Regions from separate parts of the Paenibacillus sp. FSL F4-0243 genome, predicted to be linked through region 2. Evidence: predicted binding sites of a transcription regulator. Region 2 holds the regulator's gene; the other holds the start of a gene.
The links. Region 2 encodes Rex, which represses fermentation and respiration genes when NADH is low (regulators of the CRP and FNR family bind a similar motif). Its sites were predicted from a motif close to TTGTGAAATATTTCACAA; they were not measured.
Positions count from the first base shown of each region.

Region 1: the regulator Rex is predicted to act here: its motif matches at 1,423-1,440, upstream of scfA (six-cysteine ranthipeptide SCIFF).

Region 1 is NZ_CP150151.1:775,250-778,572, reverse strand. Features, by position in the region: gene scfB (thioether cross-link-forming SCIFF peptide maturase) at 1-1,125, opposite strand, end outside; gene scfA (six-cysteine ranthipeptide SCIFF) at 1,248-1,397, opposite strand; gene NSS87_RS03435 (hypothetical protein) at 1,882-2,451, opposite strand; gene NSS87_RS03430 (DUF4855 domain-containing protein) at 2,756-3,323, opposite strand, start outside.
Region 2 is NZ_CP150151.1:4,804,012-4,807,334, reverse strand. Features, by position in the region: gene dinG (ATP-dependent DNA helicase DinG) at 1-705, shown strand, start outside; gene NSS87_RS21410 (redox-sensing transcriptional repressor Rex) at 837-1,490, shown strand; gene NSS87_RS21405 (amidohydrolase) at 1,477-2,778, shown strand; gene NSS87_RS21400 (DUF5590 domain-containing protein) at 2,948-3,323, shown strand, end outside.

The DNA of each region.
Region 1 (3,323 bases), 2.9 Mb from region 2:
TTCTTCATCCCCGACGAACTGGTGACAAGGAAAAAGCTCTCCCCAAGGGGTGACAGCAAGATATTCGGTTCCTGAACCACAGCCAGTAATTCTCTTCTGGATGCAAGGCCCTTCTGAGAGGTCAAGCATGTAGTGATAAAAGGTAAACCCCTTGCCTTGTTCACCGCGACCGATCATTTCCTTGGCGAGAATTTCGTACTGGTTGTATATCTCCGGCAGGTCCTCCTCGGTAAGTGCATAGGGCTCCTTTGGATCACAGATGACTGGTTCCATAGAGATCTTGTCAAAACCAAGGTCTGCGATATGAAATATATCGTTGGTGAAATCGACATTGTTACGAGTGTAAGTTCCTCGAACATAGTACTCTTGGTCCCCGCGCTTACGAACGAATTCCTTGAACTTCGGAACAATATGATCGTAGCTGCCTTTTCCGTTAACCGTTTGGCGAAGTCGGTCATGAACCTCTTTTCTTCCATCCAGGCTTAATACGACATTGTACATTTCCTGATTTAAAAACTCAGTGACCTCATCGTTCAGCAGCATCCCGTTCGTCGTGAAGGTGAAGCGGAACTTCTTTTTGTATTCTTGTTCCTTGCTTCTTGCATAAGCTACGATCTGTTTAACCACTTTCCAAGCCAAGAGCGGTTCCCCGCCAAAAAAGTCGATGTCAAGATTACGATGATGACCCGAATTTTCAAGCAGGTAATCGATAGCTTTTTGTCCAACCTCATAGCTCATGATTGCTCGATCTCCATTGTATTTCCCTTGGCTAGCGAAGCAATAATCGCATGACAAATTACAGGTATGCGCAACATTGAGGCAGAGTGCCTTAACATAAGTTTTCCGTTTTTTTAAATCGAGCGAGAGGTTCTCATACTCATCTTTTGTAAAGAGCTGTCCATCATTTTTAAGTTCCTCGATATCCGCGATGGTTTCTCGAATGTCGCTCTCGGAAATGCTGGAATCATCTTTATATTTATCCAACAGCATTGTCACGATTTTTTCGACAGAAGTTTTCTCATAATCCGCTATAATTTCATATGCTAGGTCATCAACAACATGCACCGAGCCACTATAGGTATCGAGCACGATATTGTATCCGTTTAGTTTATATTGATGAATCATACTTACTAATCAAGCTCCTTTTGCACACAAGTAGAAACGGCTTTGCCATCCTTTAGGGATAGTATCCATTTCTTAAAAATAGCCGCCCATCAGCAGAGTAATGGGCGGTAAAATTCCGAATCCTATCTGTTCATTGCATTTTCACACTTCTGGTTTGCAACGCCGCAGGAAGTTTTACAAGCGGACTGGCAAGATGTCTGGCATGCGCCGCATCCGCCGTGTTTTGCGGTATCCATCAGCTTGCGGGTGCTCAGTGTTACGATTCTTTTCACGATAAATAACTCCTTCTGTAATTTCTTGTGATCACTTTCACTTAATTTCCATGGAACATCGTAGCAACATCACGTAAGTACGTCTATGATTCCCGTCACCTAGCAGAGCAGAGAGAGCTTGAACATAAGCATCAACGCTAATTTTCGTGCAGTCTTTCATACTTGTGATCGTAGGATGCCGTAGCGGGAACCAGAGTCAGAGCAATGCTAAAAAAGTGACCAAAGAAACAAAAAAGAGACAGCAATGATGCCATCTCTTCAATAACGATTTTTCCTCAAACTTGTCCGTAAAGTCCAATAAATATAAGGATCTCATAACACTGTACCCTTCCTTACCAGTAGAGCGACATTCTCCGATTCCATATGCACTATATGCGAACATCCCTCTCATTATCATGGCTATTGTTATGGTGGGAAGAAGTCGCGTAGAATTAGGGATTTTTGTAGGGAGTGTTTCTTGAATATTCAATGAAGTTATTTATTTTTATAATATACTACGCCTTAGTTCATAAAAATATTGCACACTTGGATGCTTTAACTTCATCTTCTCGCTCATGTTTAAAATTCGCTTTTTTCCAACTCGTCTGTCCACTAAAGCTAGAATATTCAATAAGATATCGTCGCTTTCTAAGCTCTCCTCTATGGAAATAGATAAATACTTAGTAGCTATAACAATAAAATTCGATTTACTTAATGACGTCTGTGCTGACAAAAGCGCCTTTGCAACTTCTGATATTTTTCTGCTTCTTGCAATGACTATTAAACGATCCTCCGGGATGATCCCCTTACTATCTTTTCTAACCGCTTCAATGTCTTCATGGTTGATAGGAATTTGAAGATCTGTATCATTCTTAATCTCCTGCTCCGTCTGATACCATCTAATTGAGCTAGTTCTATCATTCATATTAAGTACGTTCTTTTTATCTACCGAAATATAACAATCCCCTGATTTATCAGGTAAATAACGGTAACTGCTTGCGCGATATTCAACCCTGCCGTATAACGCAGGACAGAGAAAACTCTCCAGTTGTTGCTTCAATTTGCTCCAGGACATGGATCCTCCTATGTTCTATATTATAAATACCTGCTGAGGCAGTCGTTCTATTATACAATACATAATACAATCCCACTAAAACCTGAATAATATCTTGATATAATCTAATCCTCTATTTGTCACGTCTACATAGAAACAAGCCGATTAGGTATAGACCCCGTGGTCTGGTACCTAATCGGCTTGTTATGTTACGCCTCAAACGTTTTTACTTCGGTTATTAGTCTTACTCGGACAGATAATTCGATAACCGGTACAGGAAGTTTCAGCGCGGGTCGTATTGCTGCTTGGATTAATTATTTCTCCATTACTTATCGTGACCTTTACCCGGGTTTTCTTTTGAGTATTCAAAGGTCACTTTTACAGGCTCGCTCATATAGCCAGTCGATAGATACGCCTCATTGGTTCCCTTTAAATTACCCGTAAGTTTGAATGTGAATTGGAAGCTTCCCGCGACTGTACTCTTCGTCTCATTTTCGAGTTGAACCTTGCCTTTTGGATCAAGCACCTTCAACTTCACATTTGTAAGGACGCCATTCATCAGCAATCCATCAATCGTTACTTTTTTCGTTTCCTCGTCAACCTTTACTTGTATGCCCTCAATGCCCTTCACGTCTACAGCGCCCGAGAGGTTATAGACACCAAACTCGTGGATGGAATATCCGTAATCGGTTGCTCTTTTTATGCCTTGTAACTTCATGTATCTTGCCTTAACCGGGTTGAACTGAATCGTTTCTTTGCAATCATGCGCGGTAATAATTCCGTCATTTGGCATGACATTGATCCAGTTCTGTTTATCGTTCGACACAAGAAGTTTGTATTTATCGGCACGAGCATATTCCCAATCGATTCGAACCGTATCCATTTCCTTCACT
Region 2 (3,323 bases):
CTGATGACATCACTCCTGCCTTCTCCCTTTAAGTATCGGGAGCAGGCGCTGTTAGTTATTCCGCGGGATTTCCCAAGTGTGAAGGGGAGTGTAGGCGATGCCCGATTTGTCGATACACTCGTACAGTCACTAGCAGAAGCAGCTATTACAACACGTGGGCGGATGCTTGTCCTGTTTACTTCTTACAAGATGCTACGCCAGGTTTATGATCCTCTGAAAGAGGCTCTAGCCTCACAAGAGATCACGGTGCTAGGTCAAGGCGTGGAGGGGGGCAGCCGTAGTAAGCTGATCCGCCGTTTTCAGGACAGTGCAGCCTCTGTGCTGTTAGGAACAAGCAGCTTTTGGGAGGGTGTAGATATTCCGGGTGAAGCATTAACATGCTTGGCTATCGTGAGGCTTCCATTTCAACCGCCGAATCACCCCCTAGCGGAAGCGAAGTCTGAGTTATTACAAGCCCAGAAGAAGAATCCGTTCATGAAGTTGTCTGTTCCTCAGGCAGTTATCCGCTTTAAGCAAGGATTTGGAAGACTGGTGCGGACAGCGCAAGATCGGGGTATTGTTATTGTGTATGACACAAGGGTGATCGAATCTCACTATGGGAAGTATTTCCTGTATTCGTTGCCTGGCCCGAAAATGGAGCATATGCTTACGGATCAAATGGTTCCTCGAATAGCGGAGTGGTTGGAGGACGGAGGCGTTTCTTGAAAAGGGCGTCTTCCCTCTAATTAATCACTCTACAATGAAGGGCGGTATAAGAATACCGCTCTTCATTGAGACGAGGTGCAGAAATTTCGATAGGATTTGAACAGAATATCACTTAAATTAGGAGGTAAATTATGAAATCGGATAAAATATCAGAAGCCGTTGTTCGCAGACTTCCTGTGTACTTGCGTTTCCTGAATGATCTCCAGAAACGTGAAATATTAACCGTTTCCTCACAAGAACTAGGACAAAAACTTGATTTGAATCCTGCTCAAATTCGTAAAGATTTAGCTTATTTTGGAGACTTTGGTAGAAAAGGTATCGGGTATGACGTAACTTATCTTATTGAAAAAATCCGTCATATTCTGAAGCTGGATCAACAATTGAATGTGGCTTTAGTAGGTGCCGGTAACCTTGGACATGCATTATCTAATTACAATGCTTATCTGAAAGATACTATGAAGATTACCGCTATATTTGACTCCTATGCACCTAAGGTAGGGCGGAAAATTAACTCTCTTACCGTTCAACCGATGGAGGAGCTTGGTCAGACGGTTCGTGAGCAAGGTATTCGAATTGGGATCATTACTGTGCCTGATTCAGAAGCGCAGAATGTAGCAGATATTCTCATTGAGTCTGGCATTGAGGCGATTTTGAATTTTGCACCAGTGATTCTAAAAACACCATCGAATATCCGGGTTCATGCTGCCGATTTTACAACGGATTTGCAAAGCCTTGCTTATTATTTGAAAGACGGAAAGGAAGAAACCGGAAATGAAGAGCAGTAAAACGATTATTAAGGGCGGGCGTTTTCTTATTCCGGGAACGGATGAGCCGGTTCTGAATGGATATATGACTATTGAAGATGATTTGATCACTTACATAGGAAAAGAAGAGCCTTTAATGGAAGATGATGTACAAGTTGTTGATGGCAGTCGTCTGCTGTTTATGCCAGGTCTGGTAAACACACATGGCCATGCGGCAATGTCATTGCTTCGTGGTTATGGAGATGATTTAGCACTTCAGGTGTGGCTTCAAGAGAAGATGTGGCCGATGGAAGCGAAATTCACTGGAGAAGATGTATACTGGGGAACCTCCTTGTCGGTACTGGAAATGCTAAAAGGTGGTACTACAACCTTCTTGGATATGTATGATCATATGGATCGAGTAGCAGAGGTAGTCGAATTATCAGGCATTCGTTCTGTACTGATGAGAGGCGTAATCGGATTATGCCCAGAGGAAGTACAAAATCACAAGCTTGCGGAAGCGATTTCTTTTGCACGAAATTGGCATGGTAAGGCTGATGGTAGAATTACGACGATGATCTCGCCACACGCCCCATATACTTGCCCACCGGACTTCTTTGTTAAGTTTGTTCAAGCGGCACATGATTTGGATTTACCGATGCATACCCATATGTCCGAGACCAAACGCGAAGTGGAGCAGAATGTGGTGGATTACGGACTTCGGCCTGTAGCGCATTTAGAGAAGCTTGGAATGTTCACACGTCCGTCTATTGTTGCACATGGCGTTCATTTGAATGATGAAGAGATCGAGATACTGGCTCGTCATGATGTAGGCGTGTCTCATAACCCAGGAAGTAATCTGAAACTGGCTAGTGGAGTGGCTCGGGTTACGGATCTTCTAAAGGCTGGTGTGAAGGTATCACTGGGTACAGATGGTGCGGCAAGCAATAATAACCTGGATATGTTTGAAGAGATGCGTCTTGCAGCCCTCATCCATAAAGGTGTAAGTGGTGATCCGACGGCTGTTCCAGCTCCGGAAGCGCTGCGTATAGCTACAGAGTATGGCGCAAAGTCTATCTTTTTAAATGATGTGGGTAGACTCGCTGTTGGCATGAAAGCGGACTTTATCGCGATTGATATAGACCAGCCGCATTTGCTACCACACACAGATCTGTTGTCTCATGCTGTATACTCTGCCAGTGCCAAGGATGTTGAGCATGTATGGGTGAATGGTAAACAGGTTGTAAAACATGGAGAATGTGTAACGCTAGATGAGGAAGCAATCCGTCGTAAGGCGCAAGAATCATTTGATGGACTGCTTAAACGGTAGTCTAAGATCATAACGAATAACTGAAAGGCTGTGACTTTCTGCGATTGCAAAGTTACAGCCTTTTGTGTTTCTGATAATTAGATCATTGAATTGGATATGAAACTTTGGATAAACACACAGGTGTGTTATATAATCAAAAAAGATATATTACTAGAAAGGGAGCTGTACCTTGAAGAAAAGGAAAAAATGGATCCTCCTGGGGTCAGTTCTGATTCTGCTCCTTCTGTTTGGACTTATCCAGTTCTATGCTTATATTATGAAAGATCAATGGAACGAGCGAGATATCGCTAAGGATGTCGCTAAAACCAGTGCTGGTCTGACAGAGGTAACCAAAGCGCAGAAATCCGTGTGGGATGAAAATGCGGTGTACTGGGTCTTAACAGGGAAGAATGAAGCCGGGACCGAGTTGATGGTTTGGGTACGTTTTACTGTAGACGGGAAGTTTGCTGAAGGAACCGACGCAGTATATGCTGAAGAACTAAGTAAAGGGACCTCTGAAGCGAAAATGCGTAGCCTTATAAAAGCCGATCTTCCGGACATCAGCA